Linked DNA regions of Metallumcola ferriviriculae. The protein of the gene in region 2 interacts with the protein of the main gene of each other region in a pairwise test. Links are inferred from orthologs where the notes say so. Each region holds a gene or a part of one and is shown on either strand. Other genes may lie near its edges.

Region 1 (4,601 bases), 220 kb from region 2 along the record:
GTCTAACATCCTGCTTAAACCTATTTTTCACCTGCCGAAGGCATATTATTAAGTGATAGCTTGTCTTCCATAAGACTAAGCCAGCTTGCTGGCTTAGTCGCACTTGTGCTCCTGAGTGGATGGGAACTTGCCAGAACTTATACTTTCTGGCTAAACTGGTACAAAAAAAATCTGCCTTTAAGTCGGCAGAAATGATTATTTAGGAAGCTCTCTTATTCGCTATCTATATCTTTACTGCCCTTTTCCCTTTGATTGTTTTTTGCACCATGGGCCAATTTAGCCGATGCGGCAGCAGCGATACCAGCTATCAGGTCATCTAAAAAAGTATTCACTTTATTTTTTTTGTTATCATTTAACTGCCCGATAACCCCGGTCTTTTCCTTATCCAAATAGCCGAAACTGGTAATGCCGATGGTACCATAAATATTGGTAATACCCATAGCCAACACCTCATCCAAACCGTAAAGTGGTTCATCCCGAGAAACTATATCTTGAAGGGGTTGGGGTAAGGCCCCCTGCTCGGCCAATACATCCAAAGCAACGCCGGTAAAAATGGCGTATTGTACTTCTCGTTTTTCCAATACCTTTTCCACCGCTTCAAGGCATTGATCCTTAGTAAGAGAAGATAAATAAGGCTGCTGCAGGTGAAAAACGATATCGCCGATTTGATACAGGTAAACCCCTCGGCTAGCTAACAAATTAGTCGCTTTTTTCACTGTATACCCCCCTAAAAAAATGAATCAGCAGCTACATGAGCTACTGATCATCTAAGTTAGTATATTGTTATGCCTAAAACAGTGTATCCGTGCTAGCCATTTACCAACTTAACACATTCATTACCGCAGATACCCTTCAATCCGTTTATTAATTCCTCTTGCGGGCTTACCCAATGTCCTCTGTCAGTCATGATACAACGTCCGTTATCAGGGAAATATAGATAAACAGGTGTTTCCCCAGGGAATTGCTGCAAAAAGCCTTTGATCCTGTCCATAGAATGTGTTCGGTCTAATATTTTTAAATACAGCTTATCGGTGCCGGGTTCAGGCAGCCATTGAATCCCATCCACAAATATCTTTAGTTCATCTTCACTTTTAGCTAACCTTCCTGACATAATTACCACCCGATCCTCCTCAAGCAAGGTATTTAGTTGGGAATATGTTCGCGGAAAGACCAAAGCTTCAACCATGCCGCCCGTATCTTCCAATGTAATATAGGCCATGGCCTCCCCTTTCCTGGTAATAGCACGCCTGACATAGGTAATAATCCCACCCAGGTTGACCCGGGTGCCGTCCTCTACCAGCGGTAGTTTTGCGATTTCATAAGAAGTCTGCGCTTTAATTTGTTCTGCATACGAAGCCACCGGATGACCGCTGACATAAAAGCCCAGCATCTCTTTTTCCATCCCCAATAATTCTCTTGGACCAAATTCAGGTAGATCGGGTATCCGTTCGGAAATACAATCTCCCCTATCTCCCTCACCGACAAGATCCAGAAGAGAAACCTGCCCCTGGGCACGGTCCCGCTGGTAAGCTTGGGCGGAATCTAGAGATTGGTCTAAAACTGCCAGAAGCTGCGCCCGGTTTAAACCCAGTGAGCCAAAAGCACCGCACTTAACTAAACTTTCTATCACCCTTCGGTTGACCTGCCTCAGGTCTATTCGCTGACAAAAGTCCGTTAACGATTTGAAACTGCCATTCTGTTCCCGAGCGTCGATAATTGATGCTATTGCCCCCCGGCCGACATTCTTTACAGCAGCTAGCCCAAACCGGATCTTCTCACCCACTACGGTAAAATCCATTCTGCTCTCGTTAACATCCGGAGGTAATATTTTAATGTCCATCTTGCGGCATTCATCAATATATAAAGGAACTTTGTCAGTATTATTCATAATACTTGTTAGAAGAGCAGACATAAATTCAACTGGATAATTAGCCTTAAAATATGCCGTCTGATACGCCACCAAAGCATAAGCGGCGGAGTGAGATTTATTAAATCCGTACCCGGCAAAGTATTCCATCAAATCAAATATTTTCCCTGCAATTACCGAACTAATGTCGTTTTTGTCAGCACCCTTGAGAAATTTATCCCGTAACCCCATAATTACCTCAGGTTTTTTCTTTCCCATGGCCCTGCGCAGCAGGTCCGCTTCACCTAAAGTAAAACCGGCTAAGGTACTGGCAATTTGCATCACCTGTTCTTGATACAATATTACACCGTAAGTTTCCTTTAAGATATTTTCCAAGGATGGGTGTAGGTAACTTGCCTCTGTATTTCCATGCTTGCGGTTTATAAAATCCTCCACCATACCACTGCCTAGCGGACCCGGGCGATACAAGGCAACCAAGGCGATAATATCAGGAAACTGTTCCGGTTTGAGGTTTTTAAGGATGCCGCGCATACCTGAACTTTCTAATTGGAATACGCCGATGGTGTCTCCCTGGGAAAGCATTTCAAAAACTGCCGGGTCATCCAATGGTATCTCCTTTAAATATACTTCCGTACCACTGCTTTCCCGTATTAAACGCAGGGTATGATTCATGACCGTAAGGGTACGTAACCCTAAAATATCCATCTTTAACAGTCCCAATTCTTCAACAGTACTCATGGGAAACTGGGTGGTGACAATCTTGTCGCTGGTAGTCTGCAGCGGTACATAATTAGTCAATTTCTCTTTAGCTATCACAACACCCGCGGCATGGGTTGACGCATGCCGCGGCATTCCCTCAATTGCCTTGGCCATATCTATTAATTCCCTGGTCTTATCCTCTGTTTCGTATCGTTCCCGCAGAATGTCACTTACTTTTAAAGCCCTGGTAATAGTTATACCCAGTTCGTTTGGCACCAGCTTGGCTATTTTGTCAACTTCCCCCGGAGAAAAACCCAGTACCCTGCCGACATCGCGAATGGCAGCCTTAGCGGCCATCGTACCAAAGGTAATAATTTGGGCAACATGGTCACTGCCATATTTCTGGGCCACATAATCAATAACTTCACCCCTCCGTTCGAAGCAGAAATCAATGTCCACATCCGGCATACTCACTCGTTCGGGGTTAAGAAACCGCTCAAACAACAACCCGTATTTCAACGGGTCTATATCAGTAATTCCAAGACAATAGGCCACCAAGCTTCCTGCGGCGGACCCCCGACCCGGCCCGACAAGGATGCCCTTACTCCTGGCAAAGTTGACAAGATCCCATACTATCAAAAAATAACCGGGGTAATCCATCTTGTTTATAATTCTCAGTTCATACTCCAGTCGTTGGTCGTGTTGTTCAGTCACCTTTTCATAACGCCTGCTGAGGCCTTCACGGCATAATTTACTCAGATAGCTGTCCAGGTTATATTCTTCAGGTACTTCATAGTATGGGAGGTGGAGAGAACCAAAATCAAAGTCCACCTGGCATCGTTCAGCAATATTAAGTGTATTATCCAACGCCTCAGGGTATTCCCCGAAAAGCATCTCCATCTCACTGCGGTCTTTTAAGTAAAACTCACCGGAACCAAAATCCATCCGGTTGGGATCTGCCAGGGTTTTTCCTGTCTGGATACACAAAAGAATTTCATGGGTTTTAGTATCATCAGGCATAACATAGTGAACATCGTTGGTAGCCACTAAGGGAATCCCTGTCCCCCTAGACAAATTTACCAAATGCCGCGTTACATCTGCCTGTCCTTTTAGCCCGTGATCCTGAATTTCCAAATAAAAGTTATTCTTACCGAATATTTCACTCATTTCAAGTGCTATTAGCCGAGCGTCGTCAATACGGCTATCCAGTACCGCAGCAGGTATCTCCCCTGCCAAGCAAGCAGACATTGCTATCAATCCTTGGTTATATTCCCTCAGCAGCTCTTTATCAACCCTTGGTTTGTAGTAAAACCCTTCAATGTATGCTTTGGAAACCAATGCCATCAAGTTTTTATAGCCAGTGGCATTTTCCGCCAATAGTACCAAGTGGTATGGAGAATCATCCTTATTCGCTTCTCGATCAAATCGACCCCGCCTGGCCAAATATACTTCACAACCGATAATGGGTTTGATACCGTACTTGCGGGCCAACTTGTAAAATTCGACCACACCATACATAACGCCATGGTCGGTTAACGCCAAGGCATCCATTCCTAACTCTTTAGCTCGGGTAACTAAGTTCTCCAACCTAGCTGCTCCGTCTAACAGGCTATATTCCGAATGAACATGCAGATGCACAAATTTATTGTATCGGTCAGTCTCCCCAGTAAAATTGCCGGTAACAGCCAACTCCGTTCCTCCTCATCATCGTTGCATTATGTTCGTTAGACTTCTAAATTCAAGACTTACTGTTGCTAACCCTGCTTTTATAATAAATTTGACCTTCCAAAAATGTCGGCATAGCCTGAGCTGACTACTAATAAGTATTTATATGACAACACAGAGGAGGTGCCTTAATGGACAGCTTTAGCCAAAAAATGCTGCTAATACTTTTCACTTCACTGGGCGTAGAGCTGGGCGCCTCACTAGTGGGTGCGCTTGCCGCCGTACTAGCCGGCGGTCCGCCATTACGAACCATGGCTAAATTAGCCTACGAAATCAAGATTTGGGCCATTGTCGCGGCAATAGGAGGCAC
Region 2 (16,061 bases):
TACTACTACAAAAAGTATCATGAGGTGCCTAAGCACCGGCATAAAAGAGCCCTCGTCTTAACCGCAAGAAAACTTGTGCGTCTGGTCGATGCGCTGCTACGTAACGACCAAATCTACTCGCCTCGAAGGAAGGTGAATCGATGAGGTAAACACCTCCTCAATATCCTTCGGTAATATCCAGTTTCTGTAATTTTAACTGGGCTTCTTAAATGATGTCTTTTTTGAGAAATAGTAGCTAATTTATTTCCAATTTTCTTTTTTAGGTACTTGACATATTACCGCAGGACTTTACCGCACACAATCTAATCTTAACATTTAACAAAGGCCATCAATTGCCCACAGCTAATACCATGGCCACCGCATGGGATTTGGAATGAGAAAGAGATATCTGCCATCTCACTAAACCCATGGAATGGGCTATTTCTTCTGCCTTTTCGTGTAATTTCAGCTCCGGTTTGCCGCTGGGATGGCTAATCACTTCTATATCCTTTAACTTACAGGCACCCAAACCGAGCCCCATAGCCTTAAGTACCGCTTCTTTAGCGGCAAACCGGGCCGCCAAAGATGGGGCGGGAAATTTCTTTGTAAAACAATAAGACAGCTCTTCAGTGGTAAAAATACGCTTGGTGAATTTGCCCGACCATTTATCCACCAAAACCGCTATTCGTTTTATCTCAATTATATCCACGCCTATAGTCTCCATAGATCTCACCTCGCGCCTGACCTTTAATATCCTTTCTTCAAAAAGAGTGGAATGTCCTTGTCCCATCAGTTTTTAACAGGAATATATCTGCCGAAAGGCCGTTAAAAACCGTTAAAAGGTTTTCAGCAGAAATCAACGGTCAATAAACCCGTTGGGGATTATTTCCAGAACATTCTACCATATAAGGTGGCTATCTTTACGTTTAAGCTGACGTTTTTCCCGTTCACCGATTTTTGCTTTTCGACATCCTTTTGTCATCCTATAATAAGAGCAACATTACATTTGTTACTACTGGGTTATGCTTTCAGCGTTCCCAAATGTGCGTTGCGACAAACCCTAAGAATTTAACTGTCAAGTTTGTTTTCTGAATATTCCGTTTTTTAATACATTATAATACATTATTTGGAGGAATCCTTATGAATGCATTGACTATGTTTGTCAAGTCTCTGGACGCAGCGACAGGATTTCATCTCAACGCAGAACAGCGCGTCTTAAAAAAATTGACTCAACTTGCCCCGCTGGCAGATGAACAATTGCGACTGCGGGACCAGCGCTTCGTAGTGCTAGATACTGAAACAACCGGGTTGAGGCCGGGCAAGGGAGACAGAGTAACTTCCTTGGGGGCTGTGGTTGTAGAAAACGGAATGGTTAACGAATCAAAAACCTTCTATGAGTTAGTTGACCCGGGACGGAACATTCCTGAAGAGATTTCACAGTTGACCGGCATAACCAACGACATGGTGGCGGGTAAACCCAATCTTACCGAAGTATTAAATCGCTTTTTACCTTGGGCGGGAAAAAGCGTCCTCGCGGGGCATGTAATGCAGTTCGACTTAGCGTTTATCAATAGGCATTTATTAACATCGTGCGGCAGGAAACTGGTGCACACCAGTTTGGATACAAAACAGTTAGCTGAATATGCTTTCCCCGATACCGCTCACTATACTTTAGAAGATATCTGTTCCTTCTTAGCTATTCCATGTGCACCAAGACACCATGCTCTCAATGATGCATTATCCGCAGCACGACTATTGGAAGCAACACTGTCAGTACTTGACCAACAGGGGGTAAATTCCCTTATTGAGTTAAAGCGCTTTATGCGCTGTCGGCGGATGCTGGCACCAGTGGTATCACCGATGGAATGCTGATTTTTTCAATTCTAATCTACAAGGAGGTGGATCAAAAAAGTTTCGCTGCTCACTTGTTATGATCTCATAACTATCAGTTTATGGAGGTGTCCTTAATGGTAGAAAAAAAGCTTACTGAAAAGCAACAAGAATATTGGAAAAAAAATATCGGTTTGATTCGTATTCTTTTGATTATTTGGGCATTGGTTTCCTATGTAGGTGGAATCATCTTGGCCGTACCTTTTAGCAGAATCCCATTTTTCGGGGTTAATTTAGCATTCTGGCTGGCTCAACAAGGCTCGATTCTCGTTTTTATCGCTCTTATCGTCATCTACGCCGTTCGTATGGATAAACTGGATAAAGAGTATGATTTCCATGAGATTAAGATAACTGACCAGAAGAAGGGGGTTTCCGCATGAGCGTTGAACTTTTAACCTTAATCATAATTGCTATTACCTTTGCTTTTTACCTCTACATCGGCTGGTGGGCCCGGGTTCGGGACACCAAGGGTTTTTATGTAGCCGGCGGTGAAATCCCCGCAGTGGCAAACGGTGCGGCTATTGCCGCTGACTGGATGTCTGGTGCTTCCTTCATCTCTATGGCCGGCCTTATCTCCTTTATGGGTTTTGACGGCACAGTATACCTGATGGGTTGGACCGGCGGCTATGTGCTGTTAACACTGCTATTGGCTCCTTACCTCCGGAAATATGGCAAGTACACCGTCCCCGACTTTATCGGTGACCGTTACTACTCCAATACCACCCGAGCGGTTGCTGCTCTCGCTACCATATTTATTTCGATGACATATGTTGCGGGCCAGATGCGTGGTGTAGGTATCGTCTTCAGTCGGTTCCTGCAGGTAGATATTACAATCGGCGTTTTCATCGGTATGGGCATCGTCGCCTTCTTCGCCATTCTGGGCGGCATGAAAGGTATTACCTGGACTCAGGTGGCTCAGTACTCGGTATTGATTATCGCCTATATGATTACAGCCGGTGCCATTGCCGGCATGTTGACTGGTATTCCAATCCCGCAGGTAGCCTTGACTTTTTCAGGGTTCGCCCAAAAGCTCACCAACTTGCAGGTGGAGTTGGGATTAATGGAATATATTAAACCTTTCCAATCTATGTCAGCGCTGAATGTGTTTGCTGTGACCCTGGCGTTAATGATTGGTACCGCCGGCCTACCCCATGTTATCGTCCGGTTCTACACCGTTAAAACTGTTCGGGCAGCGCGTTGGTCGGGCGTTTGGGCAATAATCTTTATCGCCCTATTATACACTACCGCCCCGGCACTAGGCGTATTTGCAAAGTATAACTTGATTAACAGCCTTAATAACAAAACCGTAGAAGAAGTACAGCAGATTGAATGGGCATCCAAATGGGCTGAAACAGGCCTGTTCCAATTTAACGACAAGAATGGTGACGGTATCCTTAATATGACCAATGACGATACTAATGAAATCGTTATTGACCGGGATACCATTGTTCTCTCCACTCCCGAAGTAGCGCAGTTGTCGCCCTTTGTAATCGCGCTGGTAGCAGCGGGTGGTCTAGCCGCAGCTCTCTCCACTGCGGCAGGTCTCTTAATGGCCATGTCCAGTGCAGCAGCCCATGATATTTATTACCGCATTTTAAGACCTGAAGCTACTGAACAGCAGCGCCTGAAAGTAGCCCGTTGGTCCATCCTGGGAGCAGTTTTGATCGCAGGTTGGTTTGGTATTCATCCGCCGGGGTTTGTGGGAGAGGTGGTGGCCTTCGCCTTCGGCTTAGCTGCAGCGAGTCTCTTCCCCGCCATCTTACTGGGTATCTTTGATAAACGGATGAACCGTCAGGGAGCAACCTGGGGCATTGGGGTTGGGCTGGCATTCACCTTTATCATGATCCTGTTGATGCGTTCACCACAAATTTTCGGTACCGCCAAACCGATAATTTCTAGTTTCTTCGGTATTAACGCCCAAGGAGTCGGCTCAGTGGGAGCTATACTTAACTTCGCAATATCCTACTTTGTATCGCGTAACACCGAGGCACCGCCGCAAGAAATACAAGACTTGGTTGAAGAAATTCGTATCCCCAGAGGTGTTGGCCAGGCACACACTCATTAGTTGGTAAAGTACACAGGCCGGGAAGGGGTTCCTCCTTCCCGGCTTTTAATTACTATCATTCCCATCCTTAAGCCCTTTTGAACAGCAATTTCCTCCTTTGGGAAGAACACAGTAGATTTGCAGGAAAGTTATAGACAATAACGAATATTCTTATATTAAGGTTTTTTTGACAGGTAGTATCTCCTTATGCCGATGCAGACATTGTTTTTCACAACTGTAAAATCCTTTGGAGGTGTAAAAATGATTTGGACAATTGTATTTGCATTAGTGCTGGTGATGCTTTACTGGCTCCATCCGTACCTTAGCGCCTTGGTAATTCGTAAGGCAGTGGGCATCGCCCTATTCCTGGAGGTGTTTTACGTTATTGGCTCCCTTCTATCTGAGAGCTGGCCCTTCCCCACCCCTCTCGCCACCATCCAAATTTTAATTGCTGTCGGTCTAGGCGTGGCCTTGGGTGTAGTTTTTTCACGAGTATGGCCTCTGGCCAAGAAACCAGGTTTTGAGCGCATCGTACGTACCCTTCTTATTTTTATCCCTTCACTAGGTTTGGGAATAGGATTACAAATGGCCCTTCAGGGAAGACAACCAACCCAAGCTATCTATTTGATCTTTGCCTTGTCTACTTGGCTGGGCTCCGGGCATTTTATCCGTAAGGATTAGAAGGAACCGTAATACCTTCGTACCGTTATTCTTTGCGCAGAAAAAACTAACTAAGAGGCCCATCCAGGTACGTTGCGTAGGTTCAAAAAAGGTCTTTCCCGATTAATAGAAAGGAGGGGTTACTTTGTCCGGTGAACACCAGCAGTTGAGCAATAATCAAATACGCAACTTTCTCCAAACGGTTCATCCTTTCTCCCTGTTACCATTGAAGGCCCTGGAACAACTTGTACCATTAATTATCCAGAAGGTATTCCCTGCCGATAGCTTTGCCTTTCGGCAAGATGAAGAATCTAAACAAGTGTTATTTATTATAATTACCGGCCTTGCGGAAATACGGGTGCGAAACGAGCAGGGGCACGAAACCGTTCCTGGCTACCGAAGGGAGGGGGACTTCTTTGGGGAGACAGTTGTACTTTCGGATAAGACTTATCCGGCATCGGTAAAAGCTATTAATGATTTAGATTGTCTCTTGGTTTCCCGCGAGGATTTTGAGAAGCTGCTTGAACATAATGCGCTGTTCGCCAGTTTTTTTGGCCAGCTGGTAGTCGACCGCTTCCGCAGCTTATTCCGTGAGGTTGCCATGGAACCCGGTCCTTTAGTAACGTATGAAAGCCATGCAGCATTGAAACGAGCCAGTGAACTGATGAGTACACCCGTGATTACCTCATCGCCGACCCAAAAAACCAATGAAATAGCCAGAATAATGTCCTTAAATCATATCAGTGCCGTAGTATTGACAGGTAGCGATGGTAAAGTCAGCGGTTTAATCACCGAAAGAGACTTGGTAGAAAAAGTAGTTGCCAAAAGCCGTACACCGGACAACATGCCAGCTAATACAGTGTCCAGCGGTCAACCGGTTTGTGTGCCGGCCGACGCCTATTATTATCAAGTTCTATTAGCAATGATCAGAGGACATGCCAAACACGCCATAGTAACAGAAGGCGAGAAACCGGTTGGTATAATTACCATCCGTGACCTGATTCGTTCGCGTAATACCGGCGTAATCAGTGTTGTGGACCGCTTGGAATCCCAATTAAGCCTAGAGAACTTATCCCGGGCCGCGACAGAAATAGACCAGATTCTCATTGGCCTAGTCACGGAAAATGCCCCTATCCCGGAAATACTGGATATCATCACTGAGTTTTACGATCGTATCACCCGACAAGTAATTGAAATAGCCATTGAAACAATGGTAGCGGAGTACGGCCCTCCGCCTGCACGTTTTTGTTGGTTGACCATGGGCAGCGGCGGTCGAAGAGAACAATTTATGCGCACTGACCAGGATAATGCACTAATCTATCAGCAACTGGAAGACCCAGACCAAAAACAAAATGCGGAAGAATATTTCTCTAAACTGGCCGAATTAGTAGTTGAAGGCCTTACTATATGCGGTTTCGCCCCCTGCCCCGGAAATGTAATGGCTATAAATCCTTTCTGGCGGGGAAATACTGGTTATTGGAATTCTTTGACTGCCAAATGGTTACAGGGAACCCAAAGTGAAGATATTCGAATGTTGACTATTTTCCTTGATTTTCGGCCGGTATACGGGCACTACCCCTTGGCCGAAGATTTGCGCCAGTTTCTAAGTAAAAGCTTTAGCAAGCAGCCGCTAATTTTATCCTTTCTGGCGGAAGATGCGAGCCGTGGACGGCTTCCCGTAGGATTTCTCGGTAATCCCGTCGGTGAAAGGACCGGTAAGCATCGGGCAGAAATAAATCTGAAAAAATCGGTATCGGTCTATCTAATCGATTGTATCAGACTGCTGGCATTAAAAGAAGGAGCAGCCACAACGAATACGCTGGAGCGAATTCAATATCTGCGACAGAAAAAAACACTATCCAAAAACCTGCTTGACCTATTGGAAACTTCGTTCGAAACCATTATGCTATTTCGTCTGCGGGCCAACTTAGAGCAAATAAAAAATGATGGTAAGCCAGATAATTACCTACAGTTAAAGACCCTGCACGCTCGGGAAAAGGCACTCCTAAAAGATGCCCTAAAAGCAATTGATAAATTGATGACAATTACCAGGGAAGGAAACCTCATTTTCTAAACCTATGAATTACCAGTGAGATAGATTAAAAGCCGTCACCTACCATTCACCGGCTATTTTCATTAGTTCAGCCGCCAAAAACGCCTATTCGCAGAATATTCTTTTAATTTATTTAGCTGCACTGTTATGATGTTAATAGGAACCTACCATTTAGAGGAGGTGTTTTGAGGCCCTTAGCCCTAATCCTCAGCTATTGTTAAATAAATCAGAATCTTTAATCCATTAAACCTGTTGGAGGTGTTTTTTTTGAAGGACAAATCTAAAGCTTTAGAAGCGCTGTTACAAGAAAACCGGGTGTTCGCTCCGCCACAAGATTTTGTGGCCCAGGCCAATGCCAACGATGCCGCCATCTACGATCAGGCTTCGGCTGACCGCTTAGGATTTTGGGCACGTCAGGCTGAAAGTATTGATTTCTTTGAACCTTACAACGAGGTCCTTGAATGGGATGCACCGTTTGCTAAATGGTTTGTAAATGGCAAACTCAATGTAGCTTACAATTGTATCGACCGGCATCTAAAAACCGACCGCCGAAATAAAGCAGCAATAATATGGGAAGGTGAACCGGGTGATACCGTCACTTTAACCTATCAAGACCTTTACCGCGAAGTAAATAAATTTGCCAATGTGATGAGGAAACTTGGTGTCAAAAAAGGCGACAGGGTTACTATCTACCTACCTATGATTCCTGAACTGGCCATCGCCATGCTGGCCTGTGCCCGCATCGGTGCACCACACAGTATCGTCTTTGGGGGCTTCAGTGCAGATTCTTTAAGAGATCGGATAGATGATGCTCAATCAACACTGCTCATCACCGCAGACGGCGGCTGGCGGCGGGGCTCTGTAGTGCCGTTGAAGGGAAATGCTGACCAAGCTGTAGAAGGCGATTCCCCGGTAAAAAATGTTGTGGTAGTAGAACGCGTCGGCTTGGCAAAATCCAACGCCAACATGGTTGAAGGTCGAGATCTTCTTTGGCACGAACTGATGAAGGAGTCTTCTCATATCTGCGAACCGGAATCGATGGACTCGGAAGATATGTTGTTTATTCTTTATACGAGCGGCACCACCGGCAAACCCAAGGGGGTAGTTCACACCACCGGCGGTTACCTCGTAGGTACGGCCAGCACACACCGCTATATTTTCGATTTGAAGGAAAATGATGTGTACTGGTGTACCGCTGACATTGGCTGGATTACTGGACACAGTTATATAATCTACGGCCCCCTGGCTAACGGAGCTACTACGGTAATGTACGAGGGCGGTCCTGATTACCCAAACAAAGATCGTTTTTGGGAAATCGTTGAGAAGTATGGAGTAAACATTTTCTATACAGCTCCCACTGCAATTCGCGCCTTTATGAAATGGGGCACCCAGTGGCCGGAAAGCAGAGACTTATCCTCCTTAAGGTTATTGGGAACTGTAGGCGAACCCATCAATCCTGAAGCGTGGATGTGGTATCACAAATTTATCGGCGGCGAGCGCTGCCCCATTGTAGATACTTGGTGGCAAACAGAGACCGGGCAAATTATGATTTCGCCGCTACCGGGACTGACCAAAACAACTCCCGGAACGGCTACCGTACCCTTCCCAGGCATCGAGGTGGATGTGGTTGATGAACAAGGAAACAGTAGTGATGCAGGCTACCTGATAGTAAAATCGCCTTGGCCCGCTATGCTTAGAACGGTTTATGGCGACCCCGAAAGATATAAGAGTACCTACTGGAGCAGATTTGATGATTATTACTTTACCGGTGACGGTGCCAAGCGCGACGAGCTTGGTAATATATGGGTGATGGGCAGGGTTGACGATGTGCTCAACGTCTCCGGACACCGCATTGGCACGATGGAAGTAGAAAGCGCATTGGTGGACCATCAAAGTGTAGCTGAAGCCGCCGTTATTGGTAAAACCCATGAACTTAAGGGTCAGGCAGTAGCAGCCTTTGTTACTCTTAAGGACGGCTTCGAAGGTACCGATGATCTAATGGCGGAATTAAAAGCCCATGTAGCTAAAAAAATTGGGGCTATTGCCCGCCCGGAAGACATCTTCTTCTCTGCAGAACTACCAAAAACCCGTAGTGGCAAAATCATGCGCCGCCTGCTTCGGGATATTGCCGAAGGCCGAAAGCTAGGCGATACGACAACCCTGGCTGACCCTTCAGTAGTGCAAAAACTTATGAGCCAAAATGACGAATAACTTAAGTAAATACTAAAATGCCGGGGTCCTTTACGGGACCCCGGGTTAACTTAATATCAAAACTTGTCCCTGCCAATAAGCATTTACCAGGTGTGTAGTCTATCCATCAACCCATTTGACACTACCAAACCATCTCCTGTACAGGGTTCATGTACTGACCCCTTTCCTTTACCTTATCTGCCGTGAATTTATACAGCTTTACTGCACTATCTGCATAGACTAATCGTAGCAACATTTGCCAGACATGGTACTGCAGGAATAACTATTACCATTGTCGAAATATTATTAATATTTATTATTAGAGGGGGCAGGTATACTTGATGTACCTTAGATTGGTAATTATAGCCGGGTTATTAAGCGGATTGCAAATGATACTTTTCATACAGTTATTTGTGCTCGACTCATGGAAAGTTATTGCTTCACTTCTCTTAATAAATTTTATTACGCTTACTATTACATCCGGATGGTTGAAACAAGCATCTGTTGACGAACAGGAAGAAAATAATGAACATCTGGCTTCTTATGACCCGACCTTAAAAATTGCAAATGAAACGCTGCCAATCCTTCGGGGTGGTCTCACCGAACAGTCTGCCCATAAAACCGCAGAAATTATTCAAAAGATTGCCGATGTGCCCGCAGTGGCAGTGACCAATAAAGAACAGGTCTTGAGCTATCTGGGCGCAGGGTGTGAAATGCACCAACCTGGTGATAAAATTTTAACCGAGGCTACCAAAGAGGTTATTAAATCAGGACAGCATAAAGTAGTACAAACAGCCAAACAGCTAAATTGCCCTGTAGAGAACTGCGATTGCCCTCTGGCTGCCGCTGTAATAGTTCCTTTAAAAAACAAAGGTGAAGTAGTCGGCACCTTAAAACTTTATCAAACTCAGGATGGACAGCTGCCGCCACATACAATTCGTCTAGCCATTGGAATTGGGCAACTGTTAAGCATGCAAATCGAGCTTTCAGAACTTGACCGTCAGACCCAACTATTAACTATGGCAAAGCTTGATGCCCTGCATGCACAGATAAACCCGCACTTTTTCTTCAATACGCTTAACACTATTATCATGTACAGTCGAACCAATCCCGACCGAGCCCGAAGATTACTCATTCGACTGGCGGAATTTTTCAGACAAACCTTAAAACGCCATGGGCATTTCATTACACTGCGGGAAGAGTTGGAATGTGTCAATACTTACTTGGTTCTGGAAAAAGCTCGTTTCGGTGATAAGCTCCAAATAATTGAGGAAGTTGACGAAAGTTTAATGAACTACAAGCTCCCCGTGCTCAGTATTCAACCGCTGATAGAAAACGCAGTTAAACATGGTGTTACCCCTAAGGTTGGTACCGGAGCAGTCAAAGTCACTGCCCGCAAAGAAATCAACGAATTGGTACTAAGTGTAGTGGATGATGGCGTTGGTATCCCAGCAGACAAATTACAGCAGGTACTGCAGCCAGGGGTTGGCTCAGGCAATGGGGTAGGTATGAGCAATGTCCATGAAAGAATTAAAACTCTCTTCGGTGAAGACTACGGTTTGAAGATTGTCAGTTACCCTGACCAGGGAACTTCCATTGAAATGCGCATTCCTCTTCTCATCAATGAAGAAGAGACTGTGGAACGAGGAGGCCTAAACTATTATGAAGCTGAAAGCGCTCATCGTTGATGATGAATATCCAGCCCGCAAAGAGCTCCGCTTTTTACTAGACCAATTTGAAAATGTGGAAGTGGTCGGCGAAGCCACAAACGCTCGAGAGGCATTAAAGCTCATTTCGGCTTTGAATTATTCCGTTTTATTTTTGGATGTAGAAATGCCGGGGATGACCGGCCTAGAATTAAGCTCCATTATCCAGGAACTCCCCAAACGACCTTATATAATCTTTGTCACAGCATATGAAGAATATGCTGTAAAGGCTTTTGAAGTCAATGCAGTTGACTACTTATTAAAACCATTTGATGAAAAGCGTTTACACCAAGCCATGCAAAAACTTTTTAAGCTGGTAGAAAAAAATAAAGAAAAAGAAAAAGCCGTACACGGTAGTGGGGAAGAGCACACTAAGCTGGACCGCCTACCCGTGGAGAAGGATGGAAAAACTCTGCTCATTCCAGAAACAGAAATCATTTATGCATATACGCAGGACGATAGTGTCTTCTTAAAAACTACCAAAGACCTATATGTTTCCAAATATACACTTAAAGAACTTGAAAGTCGGTTAAATAGCACTGTCTTTTTCCGCACCCACCGCTGTTACATTGTCAACCTTGGCAAAGTACAGGAGATTATTCCCTTTTTCAATGGCACATACAATCTTGTTGTTAATGACGACCATCGCAGCAAGGTACCTGTAAGTCGAAACCAAGCTAAAAACTTAAAAAAGTTCTTAGGTATGTAAATATAAACCGCACGGTAAGTTCCCGTGCGGTTTATATTTACAAATTATTGTTCAACGGTCAGGCTAACCGCTCGGCTATTTTTTGGCCCCAGGCATAACATTCTTCCAGCTTTTCCGGGGTGGGTACATACTTCGCTTCCAAGCCCTCATTCATCACTTCTACTCCAGCAGCATTTAGGGTTTCGGTAATAGATTTTACTGCTCCACCGCGCCAACCATAAGAACCAAAAGCTGCACCCATTTTCTTACGCGGCTTTAGCCCTTTTAAATCTTCTAAAATTGCCGCCAGCGACGGAAGATAATCATTGTTTATGGTAGACGAACCTACCAGTAAGCACTTGGCGGTTAGAAGTTCAGCTATTATATCATTTCTGTCAGTTTTATGCGCCTGGAACAGCTTTGCCTCCACCCCGCCGGCTTTAATCCCGTCAATGATTGCCCTAGCCATCTTCTCCGTACTGCTCCACATGGTATCAAAAACAATCACCACTTTATTTTCACCTTCGCCCTCTGCCCACTTGGCATAAGCATTGATAATCTTGCCAGGGTCCTTACGCCAGATGATACCATGGCTGGGAGCGATAGTTTTAATTTCGATACCCATCTTTTGCACTTCAGCAAGCTTTTTCAGCACCAATTTGCTGAAGGGGGTAAGAATATTGGCATAGTATTTTGCTGCTTCAGTCATCAACTGATGCTCATCTACCAAGTCATCAAACATTCCGGTAGTCGCAATATGCTGGCCAAAGGCATCGTTGGGCAGCAGCAGTGCATCCTCGGGAACATAAGTAAACATGCTATCCGGCCAATGCAGCATTGGTGCTTCAACGAAAGTCAGTGTCTTACTCCCTAAACTAACCTTATCGCCGGTCTTCACCACTTGGACATTATATTCGCCGTGGTATTGTTCCATTAATCCTTCTTTTCCTTTGGCGGTGCAGAGCACAGTGGCATTAGGCGCCAACTTTATCAATTCCGGAAATGCACCGGAATGATCCGGTTCGGTGTGGTTTACCACTATGTAGTCAATATTCGTAGGGTCTATATATTCTTTGATATTTTCAATGAAACTTTCGGTGAAAGGCCTGTAAACAGTATCCACCACCGCAACCTTCTCATCTTTAATCAGGTACGAATTATATGTGGTGCCACGATGGGTGGTGTACGCGGGTCCATGAAACAGCCGAATATTCCAATCCACTGCCCCTATCCAGTAAACTCCTTCAATAACACGAAAAGTACGCATCTTTTCATTCCTCCTCTTTTTAAATGACAGGCATCAAAGTATTAACGTTTCAGAGATGATTTCTCATCCGCAATGCAACAAAAGAGCAAAGGACATGGATCTTCTACATTGATCAACGGCGAAACTATCGGTTGATATTATTGTTACCCTAAAAGCCCTTATTATTTACTTTCTGTTTGAACCCATTAATTGCTTGCCACCAAAAGGGATATAATCCCAAGTGAAGAAGGATATATTAGAATAAAGAATATATCACATGAAGGGAGGCTTTGAAAATGCCTATTATTACTATTGACGCTGGTAAGATGGAAAAAAAGCAGAAAGAAACATTGATTGAAGGTTTTACAAAAACCGCCAGCACAACTTTAAACATCCCTGAACAGGCTTTCGTTGTACTGATAAAGGAAAACGACCCCGATAATGTCGGCACTGGCGGCGTAATGCTATCTAAAAAACAGGCCGATTAACGATTGGCATCCATTGCGCTTTTCGAACCTCTTTAATAACTTCGGCCATGCCGGAGTTATTACTTAATGTATAGGAAAATTTTTTAAAGCTCCTGGTTGAAACATTCTTCTTCCCAGCATCGTCTAATAGTATTGAATTTAAGGAAAGTGAGGTTCGAAAAGCGTGAAAAAAATCCATTTAGCACTGATGTTAATGTTGATGTTGTCCCTATTGGTGACGGGATGTTTGGGAACTAACGGCAAAACTGATCAAAATCAGCCTTCTCAACAACCATCGGAAACCAATGATGGAGGCCAGAAAGATAATTCCCAAGGGACCTATCCTGATGAGATTGCTGCTTGGCTGGAAACTTTTAAACCTATTTTTGTCGCCGATTCCAAGGTAATCGGTAACGAGACCTTCCTTATGGTAAGTTGGGGAGAGAAATCCACCGGGGGATACGATGTCAATATTAAGGAAATCAAGGAAACCGCTGAAAAAATCACAGTTCTAGTAGAATTTACTGAACCGGAACCAGGCGCTATGGTTACCCAGGCATTAACCTATCCAAATGCCGTGGAAGTATTGGATAAGGCCACGGATAAAGATATTGAATTCACGGCAACCGACCCCAATATCTTTATTCCACACTTATACGGTTACGATGCCGTAACCGGCGGCTTTGAAAAAAGAAATGATTATATTGCGGTGACAGAATTCAAGGCTACCCCGGAGCAGCTGCACGTCAGCGGTATAGCCCGCGCCTTTGAAGGAGGCATTAGCTATGCCCTCCTGGATTCCGAAGGCGAAACACTAGATACCGGCCACATTATGACTGCTGCAGGTGCACCAAATTGGGGCGGCTTTAATTTGGATTACCCTGCTCCTCCCCTGGGTCAGGGAGATAAGTTGCAGCTTTTTGAAGCCAGCGCCAAAGATGGTAGTAAAACCCATATACTGGAATTTAACTTGACACCGGCTAAGTAAATATAATGAATCTTAACAATGGACGCTTATTTTTATCAACCTGATGGTTGGCCGAGGAGCACTGCAAATTTGCAGTGCTCCTTAAATTTTATTTAGTGTAAAGTAGCCAAATCCGCCGCCACCATGCCAACCCACCTGCTTGCTAATACCTGAAGCGTCTTCACCGCTAACCACCCTCTTTAATCTAGGCAGGCAGATGGTTTCCGCATGATCTCCCACCTCAATAGCAACCCAGCGTCTTCCTAATTTATGAGCCACAGCAGCGGTTGTACCAGAACCCAAAAAACAGTCCATTACCCAGTCTCCTTCTTCGGTAGCAAATTCTATCACACGCTTCAATAGACTTTCAGGCTTCTTTGAACGCTTAAAAACACAACCTCCTTCTCTGGCTGTACCGGTTACATTTATTTCTTCATGCTTCCACACATCATTGATATCTACCCGCCGATAAACATGGCCGTCCACCAACTGAGAGTAATCTTTAAGGAATAGTAGTTTACGCCCGTTTAAGAAATAATCACAAACCTGCTCTCCCCGCCTCTTTCCTTTGCTGGGAGTATATTCAGCCCGATATAAGACATCTTTAGCGCCCATTTCCAATAAAAGCCGCTGTTGAAATGTTGACTCTTTTTGAATACTGACTGATTGAACCATCTGCGAAAAATTTTCCGTTAGAAATACACGCTTGGCCTGCTGCGTAAGGTTATCAAAGGACAGAGATTGGTTGAGGGCCTTTGTTAGTAAACTCTGCTCTGCCTCACCGCATTCAATCCTACTAATGGCATCACTGTGGCGCTGCAACCATTGGTTCGCCGCCGCACGAAGTTTACGCACTTTAAACCGCGTAAGACTATACTGACCGTAACGGTAAATACGGATTATGTTTCCCCGGCGATCCGTATTCTCTGCCACAAGCCGCGCCGGGGAATGTATTTGTAACACTTGATTATACTGCCTTAGTACCTGGTCAGTGGCCAGAACGACCTTTTTATCCTCATAAACCTTAACCTTGTCGATATCCTTGGCGTAGACCAAGAGATATTCGCTGGTGTGCGGAATTACCGAAGAGCCCTGACCCAATACCGTTCTCCCGTCCGGAGCCCGCTGCCAGGTTATCTCCGACACAAAATTATCTCTGCCAAAGATCTCATCGGCAAGCACCTTTAAATAACTTTTCTCTTCGTAACCAATATGAATAAAGATAGTGCCTGACGGTTTTAAAAAGCGTTTTACCATTGCCAAACGTGTCTGCATCATTGACAGCCATATTCCATGGTCAAACTCATCCATATAGCCCATGGTACCGTTAGCTGCATTAAAAGGCGGGTCTATATAGATACATTGAATTTTACCTGTGAAATCCTTTTCCAGCGCTTTCAGTACGTACAGATTATCTCCCTTAATGAGTAAATTCCCATCCAAAAAAGTGCCCGACAAGCGAGACATGTTTCCTATGTATTGGCAGTTGTTTAAGGGATATCCTGTCAGGTCTTCTTCCTCTCCCCAAATAGGCAGTCCCTGCTCATCCAAAGCTAGCAGCCACTTATCTTTGCCATCCCAATTAAGCCGTATCTTGCCCAATACCCTCACCACTTTCATTCTGCCCTTCATGTTTCTAACACAGATTCTGCAATTAGGCTAAATTATCCTGCCATAAGCAGCTGCACAATGATTCACTCAGCCGGACGCGCTTAGAATTTAAAAAGAGCCAGAACAACTGGCTCCCTAGAAATATTCTTCATCTGTTGATGGGTCACGAAAAAAGCCCATTTGCTTAAGCGAATACGCTGTAATCATGCTGTATATTATTAAACTTACCAGCATAGAAAGCACATCGCCCATACTCCATTTAATATCGGCCGGGTAATGAAATGCCTTGGATATCAAGCCGAAGTTAAATAGCCAAATAGCAACCCCTAATCCGGCAGCTTTAAATAAATAGCTTTCTTCTGTGAATATATAGGAATACATAAAAGCAATAATAACTCCAAAAAAAGCGCCAATTATCATGGCAGCTAAAAAACCGAACAGCCAAAAAGCCAGATTATGCTCATATCCTTTCATAACCACGGTTATGGCCGTGGCGTTGTTATCATATTTAGCGATGTTCAGTACCTGCATTAATTCGTTAAAGATGTATTTGGCAATTG

What was found.
Region 1: the proteins of MFMK1_RS17295 (region 2) and MFMK1_RS16185 interact in binary tests that used the Escherichia coli proteins (3 or more experiments, as listed by UniProt). The link is inferred for Metallumcola ferriviriculae from one-to-one orthologs.

Annotation. Positions count from the first base shown.
Region 1 is NZ_CP121694.1:3,276,684-3,281,284, forward strand. Bases 609-4,601 are described here. They hold MFMK1_RS16185 (DNA polymerase III subunit alpha), read right to left. Parts: upstream 4,256-4,601; coding sequence 809-4,255; downstream 609-808. Other genes in these bases: MFMK1_RS16180 (phosphatidylglycerophosphatase A family protein), read right to left, coding at 609-716; MFMK1_RS16190 (YtrH family sporulation protein), read left to right, coding at 4,423-4,601. In the rest of the region: more of MFMK1_RS16180, read right to left, coding at 213-608. UniProt on the Escherichia coli protein: DNA polymerase III is a complex, multichain enzyme responsible for most of the replicative synthesis in bacteria. This DNA polymerase also exhibits 3' to 5' exonuclease activity. The alpha chain is the DNA polymerase catalytic subunit.
Region 2 is NZ_CP121694.1:3,498,132-3,514,192, forward strand. The notes cover bases 1-2,985. They hold MFMK1_RS17295 (3'-5' exonuclease), read left to right. Parts: upstream 1-1,119; coding sequence 1,120-1,851; downstream 1,852-2,985. Other genes in these bases: acpS (holo-ACP synthase), read right to left, coding at 329-703; MFMK1_RS17300 (DUF4212 domain-containing protein), read left to right, coding at 1,947-2,249; MFMK1_RS17305 (sodium:solute symporter family protein), read left to right, coding at 2,246-2,985. In the rest of the region: more of MFMK1_RS17305, read left to right, coding at 2,986-3,934; MFMK1_RS17310 (hypothetical protein), read left to right, coding at 4,175-4,594; MFMK1_RS17315 (DUF294 nucleotidyltransferase-like domain-containing protein), read left to right, coding at 4,719-6,647; acs (acetate--CoA ligase), read left to right, coding at 6,894-8,837; MFMK1_RS17325 (histidine kinase), read left to right, coding at 9,158-10,504; MFMK1_RS17330 (LytR/AlgR family response regulator transcription factor), read left to right, coding at 10,479-11,231; MFMK1_RS17335 (FprA family A-type flavoprotein), read right to left, coding at 11,290-12,477; 4-oxalocrotonate tautomerase DmpI, read left to right, coding at 12,753-12,944; MFMK1_RS17345 (protease complex subunit PrcB family protein), read left to right, coding at 13,108-13,911; MFMK1_RS17350 (site-specific DNA-methyltransferase), read right to left, coding at 13,993-15,510; MFMK1_RS17355 (hypothetical protein), read right to left, coding at 15,637-16,061. UniProt on the Escherichia coli protein: DNA polymerase III is a complex, multichain enzyme responsible for most of the replicative synthesis in bacteria. The epsilon subunit contain the editing function and is a proofreading 3'-5' exonuclease.